2 regions of the Pseudomonas sp. F-14 TE3482 genome follow, and region 1 is predicted to be linked to the other one. Evidence: riboswitches for the same ligand, from Rfam matches in the RefSeq annotation. Region 1 holds a riboswitch; the other holds the start of a gene.

Evidence for each region. Region 1 has a riboswitch for cobalamin ahead of cobO (cob(I)yrinic acid a,c-diamide adenosyltransferase). Riboswitches for the same ligand answer to the same signal wherever they lie in the genome.
Region 2: linked by a shared signal. The riboswitch ahead of cobW (cobalamin biosynthesis protein CobW) and the one ahead of cobO (cob(I)yrinic acid a,c-diamide adenosyltransferase) in region 1 are both predicted to bind cobalamin.

What each region holds. Positions count from the first base shown of each region.
Region 1 covers NZ_JBRJII010000001.1:5,870,516-5,878,749, forward strand. Annotated here, with positions in the region: gene AB7M26_RS26610 (cobyrinate a,c-diamide synthase) at 1-794, opposite strand, end outside; gene cobO (cob(I)yrinic acid a,c-diamide adenosyltransferase) at 805-1,416, opposite strand; cobalamin riboswitch at 1,498-1,748, opposite strand; gene AB7M26_RS26620 (hypothetical protein) at 1,903-2,487, shown strand; gene AB7M26_RS26625 (PQQ-dependent sugar dehydrogenase) at 2,556-3,869, shown strand; gene AB7M26_RS26630 (C40 family peptidase) at 4,034-4,570, opposite strand; gene AB7M26_RS26635 (C40 family peptidase) at 4,736-5,374, opposite strand; gene hda (DnaA regulatory inactivator Hda) at 5,603-6,307, opposite strand; gene AB7M26_RS26645 (AI-2E family transporter) at 6,538-7,611, opposite strand; gene AB7M26_RS26650 (DUF2066 domain-containing protein) at 7,642-8,234, opposite strand, start outside.
Region 2 covers NZ_JBRJII010000001.1:4,149,083-4,157,316, forward strand. Annotated here, with positions in the region: gene AB7M26_RS18830 (fatty acid cis/trans isomerase) at 1-667, shown strand, start outside; gene nfuA (Fe-S biogenesis protein NfuA) at 785-1,369, shown strand; gene cobM (precorrin-4 C(11)-methyltransferase) at 1,538-2,284, opposite strand; gene AB7M26_RS18845 (cobalamin biosynthesis protein) at 2,367-2,780, opposite strand; gene AB7M26_RS18850 (CbtA family protein) at 2,777-3,484, opposite strand; gene AB7M26_RS18855 (CbtB domain-containing protein) at 3,496-3,702, opposite strand; cobalamin riboswitch at 3,824-4,051, opposite strand; cobalamin riboswitch at 4,304-4,519, shown strand; gene cobW (cobalamin biosynthesis protein CobW) at 4,621-5,688, shown strand; gene cobN (cobaltochelatase subunit CobN) at 5,692-8,234, shown strand, end outside.

The DNA of each region.
Region 1 (8,234 bases):
GCGCCCATGGCCCGCAGCAGATCCAGGCTCGCGCCGTAGGTAAACGCGAAAGCTTCATCCCGGGCCACGGCAATCCGCACACCGGCCAGCAACGGTTCGGCTGCGATCATTTCAGGCGCGGCGAATTCCACGGCTGGCGGCAGCGCCACATCGCAACTGCTGGCTAATGAGTCGGCCGCCGCATCGAGACGCAGGTCGAGATCATTCAATTCACTGGCCTGAACCAGGCCGAGATGCCGACTTGGCAATTCGATGCCGGTCTCCCGGGACAACGCTCCGTACCAGCGCAAACCTTCAGTCAGGCTGCCTTCGAGCAATTGCGCATGGCGCACGGTGCCGACCCGATTGGCCAGCACACCGGCAAACGGCAAATCCGGCTGATAACGCGCAAGGCCCAGGGCCAGCGCGCCAAACGTCTGCGCCATCGCGGTGCCGTCGATCACGCCGAGCACCGGCACACCGAAGTGCCGCGCCAGATCGGCGCTGGATGGCGTACCGTCGAATAGCCCCATGACGCCTTCGATGAGGATCAGATCGGCTTCGCCAGCGGCTTCCCACAACAGCCGTCGACTTTCTTGCTCGCCGACCATCCACATGTCGAGTTGATAAACCGGTGCGCCGCTGGCGCGCTCGAGAATCATCGGGTCGAGAAAATCCGGGCCGCATTTGAACACGCGAACCTTGCGCCCCTGATTGCGATGCAAACGGGCGAGCGCGGCGGTGACAGTGGTCTTGCCCTGGCCGGAGGCCGGCGCGGCGATCAGTACCGCCGGGCATTGACGATGGCTATTCATAAAGTGCAGTTCACAACTCGACGCCTTTTTGCGCTTTGATTCCGGCCTGGAAGGCGTGCTTGATCATGCCCATTTCAGTGACAGTGTCGGCCAGTTCGATCATCTCGGGCTTGGCGCCGCGACCGGTGACCACCACGTGCTGCATCGGCGGACGGGCCTGCAAGTCGCTGAGCACCTGATCGAGATCGAGGTAGCCGTGCTTGAGGGCGATGTTCAATTCATCTAACACCACGAGGCCAATGGCCGGATCACGCAGCAATTCGCGGGACACTGCCCAGGCGGCTTCGGCGGCGGCGATGTCGCGCTGACGGTCCTGGGTTTCCCAGGTAAAGCCCTCGCCCATCACATGAAAACGCACTTGCTCCGGGAAGCGTCGGAAGAACAGCTCCTCGCCAGTGCTGGTGCGCCCCTTGATGAACTGCACCACGCCGCACTGCATGCCGTGGCCCATGGACCGCGCGAGCATGCCGAACGCCGAACTGCTTTTGCCTTTGCCGTTACCGGAAAGCACCAGCAGCAAACCGCATTCATTCGGCGAGTTGGCGATGCGTTCGTCGATCACCGCTTTTTTTCGCAGCATGCGCGCCAGATGGCGTTCGTCACGATCGGGAGTATCAGTCATGGGGGAGCTCTCCGTTGGGGCTGGATAACGGCGGGCAGGCACAAGAATAGACGGCAAGAAGCCTGGCATCGCCCACCGTGATGCCGTTGGATGAATCAGGCCGGTCTCCGGGCTCATGAGCGGCTTGCGCCTGACTGCGCGCCTTCCCATGTCGACAGTCGACACAGTGGCTAGGGCCTGATGACAGGCCCTCGCGCAGCTTTTACTCATTTACCGTTGCGGGGGCAGCGCCGGGATCGTGATCATTCTTCGCTGGAAGAAATTCACTCACCGGCTTCCCTGTTTCACTCTGTCGACCAAGGTCACAGAGCACCTGAAACAAGCCGCGAAGGTTAGAGGGTTGGGGATGGAGCGTCAATTAAAGCCGGGACACCGCTGAGCGAATAACTGCCGTCGATCAATTAACTGACGCCAATCTTGTGCCACACTGCCAGCAGTGATATCAAAGAGCCACAACCTGACAACACAATAACAAGGGTGAGCCACATGCAAGGCATGATCATCAGCAATCCGAAGCTGGAATTCCTGCGGCCGGTACTGGAACGCTGGTTTGACTGTATCGACCGCTACAACACCGTGCGCGGCGATAACGATACACCTTACTGGTACGACGAAAACGCCAACCTCGGTCTGCTCTGCGCCGCGGCCTGGATGGCAGAAATGGTCACGCTGGCACAGACGTCGACCCGCAAACAGATCGAAGAAGGCGAACGCAACGCCCGCGCCGATCTGTTTATCGCCAGCAGCGAAGAGCGCGCGTATCTCCAGGCCACCCAGCGCTGGCCACGGGTCAATAGCCTGAACCTGACTCAGGCATTGGCGGACATCACCAGTGACGCGAAGCGAATCAGCTACGCCAGCGATCTGAAACTCGGCTGTCTGTTTGTCGCGCCACAAAAAGCCCAACACAGCGCCACCCCGGAAGAACTCCAGGACATGGTCGACGACCTGCAAAAGGAACATACCTGCGCCGTGGCCTGGTATTTCCCTTACGCCTACCGCAAGTTGCGCAATGAAGCCGGCAACTACCATCCAGGCATCGCTGTTCTGCTCAAGGAAGCCCGCGGCTGACCGGTTGAACCATCGAACGTCTACGCTTCTCTATGATTACGTCAATGCATTCATAGGGAAGATCAGTAATGCGCAAACCCCAGCTCGTTTTCATCATCGCGCTCGCCGGAGGGCTCGCCGCCTGTGGTGAAACCTCCAGCCTGCAAGTCTCGGATGGCACAGGCCCCTCGCCCAAGCTGCCAGAACCGAATAAAACCCTGATCCCGACGGTGAACATCGCCCCGGCGATCGGCTGGCCTGAAGGCAAGAAACCTGTCGCCGCGACCGGGACTCAAGTGGTGGCGTTTGCCGAAGGCCTCGATCATCCGCGCTGGCTCTACGTATTACCAAACGGCGATGTGCTGGTGGCCGAAACCAATGCACCGCCTAAACCCGATGATGGTCAAGGCATTCGCGGCTGGGTCATGGGCAAAGTCATGGGCCGTGCCGGTGCTGGCGTCCCCAGCCCGAACCGCATCACCCTGTTGCGGGACAAGGACCACGATGGCGTTGCCGAAACCCGCACGGTATTCCTGGAAAACCTCAATTCGCCCTTCGGCATGACCCTGGTCGGCAATGACCTGTACGTCGCCGACACTGATCGCCTGCTGCGTTTCCACTATGAAAACGGTGAGACGGCGATCAAGTCGCAGCCCATCAAGGTGGTCGACCTGCCGGGCGGCACGCTGAATCATCACTGGACCAAAAACGTCATCGCCAGCAAGGATGGCAGCAAGCTGTACGTCACCGTGGGCTCGAACAGCAACGTCGGCGAAAACGGCATGGATCAGGAGGAAGGTCGCGCGGCGATCTGGGAAGTGGAACGCGCCACCGGCAACCATCGGATCTTCGCCTCGGGGATTCGCAATCCAAACGGCCTGGCCTGGGAACCGCAGAGCGGCGCACTGTGGACAGCCGTCAACGAGCGTGACGAAATCGGCAGCGACCTGGTGCCGGACTACATCACATCCGTGAAGGATGGCGGGTTCTACGGCTGGCCCTACAGCTATTACGGCCAGCACGTCGACATTCGCGTCGAGCCGCAAAACCCCGATCTGGTGGCCAAGGCGATTGCACCGGACTATGCGGTGGGGCCGCATACCGCGTCACTGGGCCTGACGTTCGCCGAAGGCAGCAAGTTGCCCGCGCCGTTCACCCAAGGCGCCTTCATCGGCCAACACGGCTCGTGGAACCGCAAACCTCACAGCGGCTATAAAGTGATTTTCGTGCCGTTCACCGCCGGCAAACCGACCGGGCAGCCGGTGGATGTACTCACCGGCTTCCTCACTGACGACGAAAAAGCCATGGGCCGGCCGGTGGGTGTTGTGATCGATCAGCAAGGCGGCTTGCTGGTGGCGGATGATGTGGGGAACAAGGTGTGGCGCGTTTCCGCGGCTAAATAATATGATCACTGCAAGACGAAAACCCTGTGGGAGCGGGCTTGCCCGCGATAGCGAAAGCCCAGACTACATCGATGTTGAATGTGCCGACGTCATCGCGGGCAAGCCCGCTCCCACAGGGGATCAGCGTTTACGGCAGAGCGTGCGAGCGGTCCTGACAACTTCCACTACGGATTATGTGCCAAGTGCTCGGGTTGCAAGACGCGCTTGGCGCTCAGGTAGGCTTTCTGCCAGTAAGCCTTGGACAAGCTGTCCAGCTTGACCGTGCCGCCCGTGGCTGGCGCGTGGACGAAGCGGCCTTCGCCGACGTAGATACCGGCGTGGCTGACCTGGGAGCCGCCATTGGTGGCGAAGAAAATCAGGTCGCCGGTTTGCAGGCCTTCCTTGCCGACACTGGGGGCTTGCATGCCAATCATCTCGCGGGTGGAGCGCGGCAAGGAAATGCCGGCGACATCGCGATACACATAACCGATCAGACCGCTGCAATCGAATCCGGAATCCGGCGTGTTGCCGCCCCAGCGATAAGGTGTTCCCACCAGGCCCAGCGCGCGAAACAGCACGTCTTCTGCCGCAGGGGAAAAGGCTTGGGAAGGACCGAAAACAATGGGAGCGCGAACCATCGGCGCAGGGGGCGGTGTGCGGCTGGCGCAGGCGCTGAGCAGCGCTGCGAAGAATATGAGTGCGAGGCGGGCCGACATCGTCATAAACAGAACATCCTGATCTGGCTGCGGCTTTTTCCACCGAAAAGGCAGAAAAGAAAACCGCCTGCGCAGAACGCAGGCGGTTTGCCATCAATAATAGATCAGGATTCTAGCGGCTACGCGGCAAACTTCAAGTAAGACTTTAAGTTCGCCTTACAAACTGTCCGCTTACTTGCGTGCCGTGACGATAGCCGGGGCCGCAGTCGGTGCCATCGCGAGTGCGCGCTTGGCTTCGATGAAGGTTTTGCTCCAGTAGCTGTCGCCCAGACTATCAATCCGGACACCACCGCTTTTGCGGCTGCTGGAGTGGATGAACTGGTTGTCACCCAGGTAGATCCCGGCGTGACTGACACGACCGCGACGACCATTGGTGGCGAAGAACAGCAGGTCACCCGGTTTGAGGGCGCTGCGAGCAACCAGAGGAGCGTCAACGTTGATCATTTCGCGGGTGGAGCGCGGCAGGTTCATGCCGGCCTCTTCACGAAACAGATAACCGATGAAGCCGCTGCAGTCGAAGCCGGCCTCGGAGGTGCCGCCGAAACGGTAACGGGTACCGATCAGGGACATGCCACGTTCGAGGATGCTGTCGGCGAGAACCGGAAGCTGGTACGACTTGCCGCCGGCGAAGTCTGCCAGTTCTTTATCGGTGACTAGCTCTTCCTGGAAAAGAACGGAAGAAGACTGCGCGGTAACTGAATTTGAAACCTGCTGTTTTGGCTCTTGCTGGGACACTGGAGAGTGGGCAGCGCAACCGAACAACAGGGTGACGAGTGCGAGAGGCACGAGGGGTGCGAAGCGATTTAGCATGGGCACGACCGTGGCTGATAGTTTCTAAAGAAGCCGCGACTATGCCCGCTATCGACCTCATTTGCAAATTCAATCGATCTGTATGTGACTTTTCGGTTTCTCGTTTACATCTAAGCGCTTAAGCCCATTTTGAACCTTTGCGCAGCCTGCCCTCTTGCAGGAAAGCGGGTTTGTTGACGCCTGGAATATGCCGAAACCCGTGTAAAACCTGAGTTTGATCAGGTTTTTTTACCAACCAAGGGTTTCTTTCAGGAACGGGATTGTCAGCTTGCGCTGGGCTTGAAGGGAGGCCTGATCGAGGCGTTCAAGCAGCTCGAAAAGCGCACTCATGCTGCGGGTACCGCGGGTCAAGATAAAATGCCCGACTTCATCGGTCAGGTGCAGGCCGCGACGGGATGCGCGCAACTGCAAGGCACGCAATTTGTCTTCGTCAGAGAGTGGGCGCATCTGGAAGATGAGTGCCAGTGTCAGCCGCGACTTGAGGTCTGCCAGCTTCACCGGCAGTTCACGCGGGGATGTCGAGGCGGCGATCAGCAGACGCCGGCCGCTGTCACGCAGACGATTGAACAGATGGAACAGCGCCTCTTCCCAATCGGCCTTGCCGGCGACCGCCTGCAGATCGTCCAGACAGACCAGTTCGTATTGTTCGAGGTTATCGAGGATTTCAATGCCGCGGTCCAACAACTCGGCCAACGGCAGGTACACCGCCGGCTCCCCCAGTTGTTCGAAGCGCAGACACGCCGCCTGCAACAAATGCGTGCGCCCTACCCCGTCCTTGCCCCAGAGGTAAATCAGGCTTTCCGTCCAGCCAGCGTCGGCTTCGCAGAGCCGCTCGACATAGCCGAGTGCAGCGGCATTGGCGCCTGGGTAGTAATTGATAAAGGTAGCGTCATCACGCAGACGCACACCTAGGGGCAGCTGAATCGGTTTCATGCTGACTGAACAGTTCCAAAGGAACCGTTAGTGGCCTCTGTGTAAAGTTTGCGAAGTTTATACCCGTGAGGCTGACCGCACAATGCGACAGACCACAAGCAAAATCAAAGGTTTGCGATAACACACTGGTTTTATGACCGTTTCTTTGGCGGCGCATGTGACAGCCACACGAGGGAGACGGGCAAACCTGGCACGCAACCAGACTGCCCGCTACGAGCGATCAAAAAACCTTACACCTCGGATTCGTCGACACCGCCGTAGATATCCGAATCCTTATACAAATCATGCATGTGGCGCACCAGGACCATGATCACCGCCGCCACTGGCAACGCCAGCAACACACCGGTAAAACCAAACAACTCGCCGCCAGCCAGGATGGCGAAGATCACCGCCACCGGGTGCAGGCCGATCCGGTCGCCCACCAGCAATGGTGTCAGGACCATGCCTTCCAGCGCCTGGCCGACCATGAACACCGCGACAATACCGATCATGGGATACAAATCACCACCGAACTGGAACAGGCCGGCAATCAATGCCGCACCAATTCCGATGACGAACCCCATGTACGGCACGATCGCCGCCAGACCGGCAATCAGACCAATCAACAGCCCCAGCTCCAGCCCGACGATCATCAAGCCTGCGGCGTAGATCACACCCAGCGCCAGCATCACCAGCAACTGCCCGCGCACGAAGGCCCCGAGCACTTCATGGCATTCTCCCGCCAAAGACATGACGCGCTCTTCACGATCACGGGGCAGCAGGCTGCGGATCTTGGCCATCATCAGATCCCAGTCGCGCAGCAGATAAAAACTCACCACCGGAATCAGCACCAGATTGGCCAGCAAGCCAATCAGTGCAAGACCTGAAGCTGTCGCTTGACTCAGCACCACGCCGACCACATCGGTGGTCTGGCCCATGTGCTCGCTGAACGCCGCCTTGAGCTTGTCGAATTTCCAGAAGCCGTCCGACAACCCCATCTTCGATTGCGCCCACGGCACGGCGGTGTGCTGCAACCAGTCAAGCATTTGTGGCGCCAGTTCATACAAACGAAACAGTTGCTTGGCGAGCATCGGCACCAACACCAACAGCAACGCGGTGACGAGCAATGTGAACAAGGCAAACACCGCCACCACGCCCCAGGTCCGTGAAAGGCCGTACTTTTCCAGCCGATCCACCAGCGGGTCGAACAGATAAGCCAGCAACAGCGCCACCAAAAAAGGCGTCAGGATCGGGTGCAACAGGTAAACAAACGCGCAAAGCAGGACCACCCCACCGAGCCAGAACCAACGCCGTGTATCGGCCATGTACCACTCCTGCTTCTATATAAAGAAAAACTACCAGCGAAAACGTAACTGCGGCGTCAGCGCCGGGGCTGGCGCTACGGCCGGTGTCGAGCCAACAACCACGGGCTGAACAGGCGCCGTCGGAGCCGGCGCCTCACCGGCCGGAATTTCCTGCAACCTGCCCAAAGACAACTGCGCCCGCAGCTGATCGGGGCTGCCGTTGACCCGATAAAGCACGCGGTCGCCGTCGACACTTTGCAGACGTGCGCCAAAAGGCTCCAGCAATCGCCCGAGCGTTGCATAACGCTCCAGGCTCATCCCTTGTACTTCCAGCAATTGCTCGCTCGAAGCGCCCGGTTTGGCGGCAAAACGCGGCGCCAGGCGTTGACTGACCGCCAGCATCACCGCATCGGCCAGCGCGGCGGTATCGGCGCCCTGCACGCTACCGGCTTCTTTCTGATCGCCCAACCATAAACGCCACTTGGCTTGCCATTGGCCACCCTCTTCACGGGCATGCACGGCGAGCAAAGCGTCGGCATTGTAACGGTCGGATGCGCCACGCAACGGTGCCGGGTCGGCACTTTCCAGATTCGGCGCAGTGGCGACAATCTGCTCGTTCAGGTCCGCCAGCGGCAAACGCAGCG
Region 2 (8,234 bases), 1.7 Mb from region 1:
CGGCGGCCAGCTCAAGATGTGGCTGGATTACGAGTACATCGACAACGACAAACCCACGGCACTGACGCTGGACGAGAAGGACCCGAAACGCGATTTCGCCCTGCAATTGCTGGCCCGGTACGGCGAGCTCAATGCCAATCCCGACCCGATCAACCGCTGCGACAATGCCTACTGCTCGCGACCGAACATCGACCCGGCATTGCAGAACGCCGAGCAGGCCCTGAGCCGCCTGACTTCGCGTCCGGCGGCGGGGATGAAGGTCATCGATCACTTGCCGGAAGCCACGATGCTGCGTATCGAGAGCCAAAGCGGCAAGCGCGAGATCTACAGCCTGCTGCGCAACCGGGCCCACAGCAACGTGGCGTTCCTGCTGGGGGAGTCGCGGCGCTATCAGCCGGGGCTCGATACGTTGACGATTTATCCGGGTGTACTCAGCAGCTACCCGAACTTCATGTTCAACATTCCGGCCGGCCAAGTGCCCGCTTTCGTTGATGCGATGGAAACCGCGAAGGACGCTGCCAGTTTCGAGAAAATCGTCGAACGCTGGGGCATTCGCCGCAGCCATCCACAGTTCTGGCAATATTTTCATGACCTGAGCCGCTACATCCACGACACCGACCCGGTGGAAGAGGGCGTGCTGGACATGAACCGCTACGAGAATCTTTGATGCACGAGGTGCCTGCGCTCCCACATTGGATCAGCTGCGCTTTCCCGACAAAAATACTAGGACTTTGTCCGGCGCGATGATTGGCGTAAACTGCGTCCAAGCCTGCGAGGAGTTTCCATGACCGCTATTACCATTACCGACGCCGCCCACGATTATCTGGCTGATCTGCTCTCCAAGCAGAACACCCCGGGTATCGGCATCCGCGTCTTTATCACCCAGCCTGGCACCCAGTACGCCGAAACCTGCATTGCCTACTGCAAGCCGGGCGAAGAAAAACCCGAAGACACCGCGCTGGGGCTCAAAAGCTTCACCGCGTACATCGATCACTTCAGCGAAGCCTTCCTGGACGATGCGGTAGTTGACTACGCCACCGACCGCATGGGCGGCCAACTGACCATCAAGGCGCCAAACGCCAAGGTACCGATGGTCAACGCCGACAGCCCGGTCAACGAGCGCATCAACTATTACCTGCAAACCGAGATCAACCCGGGGCTGGCCAGCCACGGCGGTCAGGTCAGCCTGATCGATGTGGTCGAAGACGGCATCGCCGTGCTGAAGTTCGGCGGCGGTTGCCAAGGCTGCGGCCAGGCAGACGTCACCTTGAAGGAAGGCATCGAGCGCACCTTGCTTGAGCGTATTCCTGAGCTCAAGGGCGTTCGTGACGTGACCGACCATACGCAGAAAGAAAACGCCTACTACTAAGGTGTTCGCTGCGACATAAAAAAACGGTGCTGTGGCGAGGGAGCTTGCTCCCGCTCGACTGCGAAGCAGTCGCAAACCAGCCGATGCATTTTTCCGTGATGAATGCGTTGGTTGATATTGGGACCGCTGCGCGGTCCAGCGGGAGCAAGCTCCCTCGCCACAAGTGCTTCAGGGCCTGTACAAATGCGCATGCCCCGCGCGATACAACGATGATTCACTGAAGTGATCGCTGCCCAACACCCGGCCCACCAGAATCAGCGCCGTCCGGCGAAATCCCTTGGCTTGAACCTTCCCGGCAATATCCGCCAGCGTCCCCACCACCCAATCCTGATCCGGCCAGGTTGCCCGATGAATCACCGCAATCGGGCAATCGGCGCCGTAGTGCGGCAGCAATTCAGCAAGGATTTTCTCCAGATGATTAACCCCCAAGTGGATCGCCATGGTCGCCCCATGCTGCGCCAGACTGCCCAGTTCTTCACCGGCGGGCATCGCGGTCTTGTCGGCGTAGCGGGTCAGAATCACGCTTTGTGACACGTCCGGCAGGGTCAGTTCAGCACCCAAAAGCGCCGCGCAGGCGGCGGTGGCGGTGACGCCGGGAATGATTTCGAAAGGGATGTCGAGTTCACGCAGGTAGCGAATCTGCTCGCCAATCGCCCCGTACAGGCTCGGATCGCCGGAGTGCACCCGGGCTACGTCCTGGCCGTTGGCATGGGCGGTCTTGATCAGCTCGATGATCTGTTCCAGGTGCAATTCGGCGCTGTTGACCACCTGTTCGGCGCGGTGGCCGTCCAGTACAGCGGCGGGCACCAGGGAGCCTGCATAGATGATGACCGGGCAGCTACGAATCAGCCGCTGGCCTTTGACGGTGATCAGTTCCGGGTCGCCGGGGCCTGCGCCAATGAAGTAGACGGTCATCGTCGTTTCCTGTCAGAAAAAGGGTATGGGCACGCTTCAGATGAAGATTGCTCATGATCGAAGGCGGGGATTATCGGGGATTTTACGCGGCGCTGGCCAATGCGAGGGTGGCCTGGGCGTATTTTTGTCGTGGAATCAGCAGCTTTGCCGGTGCTTGAGCCAATTGTTCGGCCAGTGCCAGCGCGGCACTTTCCGCTACGCCGTAACAGCCGGTGCGTTCGAACGCGATGTCCGAGTGGTGGCTGAGTTGCGGTTCATAACCGGCCAATTGTTCGCTGCTGAAATACATCAACGGCAATGCCAGCTGTTCGGCCAGTTCGATCAGGGCGGGTTCTTCGCGCTTCAGGTCAATGCTGGCCAAGGCCTTGATCTCACGGAGCTCGATTTGATGGGCCTGTAACGCTTGATCAAGCAGCGCCCGCAGCGTGCTGACGGGGCAGCCGCGCTGGCAGCCCAGGCCGACCACCAGGGTCGGCGCTGCGCTGACGTCAGTCATGCGGAGTATTGGCCATCGCTTTTGCGGCGGAACAACCAGGCGCTGATCAGGCCCAGGGCCAGCCAGAACGCCATGTTGGTCAGCTGCGAAGCGATTTTGAACTGCGCTTCCAGGGCTTGCGGCGCGAGCATCGAATGGACTTCCGGTTGAGGCGCGCCAATCACATGAGGCACGGCCAGGATCGCCACACCAAGGATCTTCATCAGCCAGTGGCGGCTGAATGCGATCAGCGCGATGCCGACTGCTGTGGACGCGGCGGTGCCAATCCACCAAATCTGCCGTTGCGCCAGATCCGCCGCGGCAGTGCCCGGCAGCTCAGGTGGCAGGCCGAGGGTGGGCGCCAGCACGAACGTCGCGTAACCGGCCAGACCCCAGAGCAGGCCCTGAGAGGTACGGCGTGGAGCGCGCAAGGTGTAGAGGCCCGCGAGCATCAGGGCGAAACCCACCGCCACCACCAGATTGCCGCCGGTGGTCGACAGCACGCGCTGCCAGCCGTCTTCCGGCTCCCAGGCTTCGGCATCGTGGGTGTGAGCGGTGACAGCTCCCGCGGCGTGCTCGTGGATTTCAACCGCGGCCGGCTCGGATTTTTCGTAGGTCTCGGCCTGCAGAATCAGCGGAGCCACCCAGAAGCTTTGCAGCAGGGTCAGCAGCAGGGCGGCCAGCAGCCCGGTGAAACCTGCGGTTTGCGCAATACGCTTGATCATGTCAGCAGGTCTCAATGGCACGGGAATGCGGCGCTGTGACGGGTATCGTGCGCGGCGTTGTGTACCGCTTCGATGTGCGAGAAACCGGCGAAATACACAAGGCTGGCGCCAAGAATCGACGCACAAAAAGCGGCGGTCAGGCGTTGGCTCAGGGTAGTGGTGGTGCTGATCGTGCTCTTTTTATCGGTGTTGCTGGCGGTGCTGCTGATGATCGACATGGCGCTTCCCTCTGGTCTGTCAGCGGGTGAATAGAGCGCATGAAAACCTCCGTACGCCGGGGCAGGCAGAGATTTCGAACAGCGCCCGCCCACCGCGGGTTTGTTATTCAGTGAACGTAAAAGTCACTTTGTGTTGCGGGCCGGTCTCCGGGCTCGCGAGGGGCAGGGCTTGTGCCCAAACCTGCAAGCATCACCTTCCCATGCCGTATGACGGGCACAGTGGATTTGACGCTTCACTCGCTTACCGTTGCGGGGGCAGCACCGGACTGACATGGCTTTAGAGTAAAGCACATGATTCACCGGTTTCCCGTTTCACCCTGTGAAGGGCACCCGTAACAAGGCGTGTAGGAGAGCATGGGCGGGGGTTGGGCGTCAATTGGCAAGGGTTCTCAACTGACACCAAATACCTGTGGCGAGGGAGCTTGCTCCCGCTCGGCTGCGAAGCAGTCGTAAAACCATGCACTGCATATCTACAGGCAGACCGCATGTATCTGATTGTGACCGCTTCGCGCTCGAACGGGAGCAAGCTCCCTCGCCACAGGCAAACCCCCACAGGTGATCACATTCTCCTATAGGACATTGACCCGCCCCCACACGATGCGTAGCCTTGCGCTTTCGAGGTTCTTCGGCGTCTGCCGAAGCTAAGAAGGGAACGCGGTCGATGCCGCGGCTGCCCCCGCAACTGTGAACGGTGATGTTCGCTGCCACGCCACTGCAAGCCCTGATCCATCAGGTTCGCGGGAAGGCGCAGCGAATGCCAGGCTGACTCGCCCGGCACACCGTCAGCCAGGAGACCTGCCTCGATACAGATTCTCACTACAACCGGGCGGGGTGATCCGGTGGCGGAACTCTTGCGCGCGTGCATCCGCCGCTGCGATTGTCGTCCCGTATGCCCGCCACCTTGCCAAAGGGCATCCGATGAAAACACTGGCCAAACTCCCTGTCACCATCGTTACCGGCTTCCTCGGCTCGGGCAAAACCACCTTGCTGCGCCACATGCTCGACAACGCCCAGGGCCGTCGCATCGCGGTGATCGTCAACGAGTTCGGCGAGCTGGGCATCGACGGCGAAATCCTTAAGCAGTGCTCGATCGGTTGTACCGAAGAAGAAGCCAACGGCCGCGTCTACGAACTGGCCAACGGCTGCCTGTGCTGCACGGTTCAGGAAGAATTCTTCCCGGTGATGCGCGAACTGGTCGCTCGTCGCGGCGACCTCGACCACATTCTGATCGAAACTTCGGGTCTGGCCCTGCCAAAACCTTTGGTTCAAGCCTTCCAGTGGCCAGAAATCCGCAGCGCCTGCACCGTTGACGCGGTGATCACCGTGGTCGACAGCCCGGCCGTCGCTGCTGGCACCTTCGCTGCGTTCCCGGATCAAGTGGATGCCCAGCGCAAACTCGACCCGAACCTGGACCACGAATCGCCGCTGCATGAGCTGTTCGCCGACCAACTGGCCAGCGCCGATCTGGTGATCCTCAACAAGGCCGACCTGATCAGCGCCGCAGACCTGGCCCGCGTGCGCCTGGAAGTCGCCGAAGAACTGCCGCCAGCGGTGAAAGTCATCGAGGCCAGCAGCGGTCGTCTGCCACTGGACGTGCTGATCGGCCTCGGTGCCGGCTCCGAAGAACACATCGACAGCCGCCACAGCCATCACGATCATCACCATGAAGGCGAAGACGATCACGATCATGACCATGACGCGTTCGATTCCATCTCCATCGAGCTGCCACAAGCCGACGAAAGCCTGCTGATGGACGCGCTGACGCAACTGGTGGTCCAGCACGGCATCCTGCGGGTCAAAGGTTTCGCGGCGGTACCGAACAAGTCGATGCGCCTGCTGATCCAGGGTGTGGGCACGCGTTTCGACAAGCACTTCGACCGTCAGTGGGGCGCTGAAGAAGCGCGCACCACCCGTCTGGTGTTGATCGGTCAGGATCTGGACGCCACTGCACTCGAAGCGCAATTGCGCGCTGCGCTCAGCGTTTAAACCATGCACCTGCTCAGGACTCAGCCCGGCGGTTTCGTGTCGGATGACAACATTGCCGACCTTGGACAAACCCCCGCCGAGCTGGTGATCCTGTGCAGCGGCGATTCCAGCCTGGCATTGCTAGCCGAAGCGGCGCAGCAGTTGCCCGACGATTACCCGAGCCTGCGCCTGGCCAATCCGATGCAGGTGCAGAATCACGCCTCGGTCGATCTCTACGTCGACGAAGTGCTGCGCCACGCCAAGGTGATTCTGATCTCGCTGCACGGCGGCATCGCCTATTGGCGTTACGGCATTGAGCGGCTTGTGGAATTGTCCGAGCGCGGTGTGCAGCTGATTCTGGTGCCGGGGGACGATCGCCCGGACCCGGAACTCAGTGACCTGAGCACCGTAACCGCGCAAGACCGCGACCGGCTCTGGCACTTCCTGCGTCAGGGCGGCATGGCCAACGCACTCGACCTGTTTCGCTGCCTCGCCAATCGCTGGCTGGATCGCGACTACTCATGGTCCGAGCCGCAAACCCTGCCACGCACGGCGATTTACCATCCGCACAAAAGCCCCGCTGAGCTGAGCGATTGGCAAGCCGACTGGCAAGCTGGTCAGCCGGTGGCGGCGGTGCTGTTTTACCGCTCGCATTTGCAGGCGGCGAACACCGGTTTCATCGATATTTTCTGCCAGCGTCTGCAGGCAGCGGGGTTGAACCCGTTACCGATTGCACTGGCCAGTTTGAAAGAGCCCGGCTGCCTGACGGTGGTTGAGGACATGCTGGATGAAGTCGAGGCGGGGGTGATTCTCAACACCACCGGTTTCGCCCAGTCCAGCCCCGAAGCGCCGCACCTGCGGCCGTTTCGCCGCAACATTCCAGTGATTCAAGCGATCTGCGCCCAGGACAATGAACCCGGTTGGCGCGCCAGCGAACAAGGCCTCGGTCCCCGCGACCTGGCGATGCACATCGCACTGCCGGAGCTGGACGGGCGGATCATCAGCCGGCCGATCAGTTTCAAGGACCTGGCCTGGCGCAGCGAGCGCAGTCAGTCAGACGTGGTCTGCTACCGGCCGCAACCTGAGCGCATGGATTTTGTCGCCGAACTGGCCCGGCGCTGGATCGATCTGGCGCGGGTGCCCAACGGCGAAAAACGCATCGCCCTGATCCTCGCCAACTACCCGACTCGCGATGGGCGTATCGGCAACGGCGTCGGCCTCGATACTCCGGCTGCGGCGTTGAACATCCTCCGAGCGCTGCACGCTGAAGGTTATCCGCTGCCGGCTGAATTGCCAGGCACCGGCACCGCGCTGATCCAGCAATTGCTCGGCGGCGTCAGCAACGACCTCGACACCCTCGATCAGCGTCCCTGTCATCAAAGCCTCGCGCTGGACGACTACAACCTGATGTTCAACGCGCTGCCCGAGGCCAATCGTCAGGCGGTGCTGGAGCGTTGGGGCTCGGCCGAAAACGATCCGATGTTCCGTGGCGGGCGAATGATGATTGCTGGTCTGCGCTTCGGCCTGACCTTTGTTGGCATTCAACCGGCCCGGGGTTATCAGGTTGACCCGAGCGCGGTCTATCACGACCCCGACCTGGTGCCGCCTCACGGTTATCTGGCGTTCTACTTCTGGTTGCGCAACACCTACGGCGCTCACGGCGTGATCCATGTGGGCAAGCACGGCAACCTCGAATGGCTGCCGGGCAAAGGCGTCGGGCTGTCGGAAAACTGCTGGCCGGACGCCTTGCTCGGGCCGCTGCCGAACATCTATCCGTTTATCGTCAATGACCCGGGCGAGGGCGCCCAGGCCAAACGCCGTACGCAGGCTGTGATCATCGATCACCTGATGCCGCCGCTGACCCGCGCCGAAACCTACGGTCCGCTGCGCAATCTCGAATTGTTGGCCGACGAATATTACGAAGCGCAATTGCTCGATCCGCGCCGCGCCCGGGAACTGCAGCGCGACATTCTGCAATTGGTGCGCGACACGCACATCGACCGTGAACTGCAACTGGACGAGAAACTCGACAGCGATGCCGATGCGGCGATCTGGTTACCGCGCCTGGACACGTACCTGTGCGACTTGAAGGAGTCGCAGATCCGCGATGGTCTGCACGTGTTTGGCGAGTCGCCAGTGGGGCGGTTGCGCATCGACACCTTATTGGCCTTGCTGCGGATTCCGCGCGGCGATGGCCGTGGGGCGCAATCGAGTTTGTTGCGGGCGCTGGCCAAGGCGTTTGCGTTGGGCTTCGATCCGCTGGATTGCGTTTTGGCCGAGCCCTGGAGCGGCCCTCGACCGGAGGCATTGCTGTCGGTCAGCGATGAACTGTGGCGTACGGCGGGGGATACCCGTGAACGTCTGGAGTTGTTCGCCGCGCAGGTGATTGAACAGACTTTGAGTCCCGAGGCCGAGCTACTGAACCATCCTCAAGCCATGCCCGGCCCCGGTGGGAGCGAGCCACTGTGGCGAGGGAGCTTGCTCCCGTTGGGTCGCGAAGCGGCCCCAAAAAATGGGACTGCTGCGCAGTCCAACGGGAGCAAGCTCCCTCGCCACAAAGGCCCGTT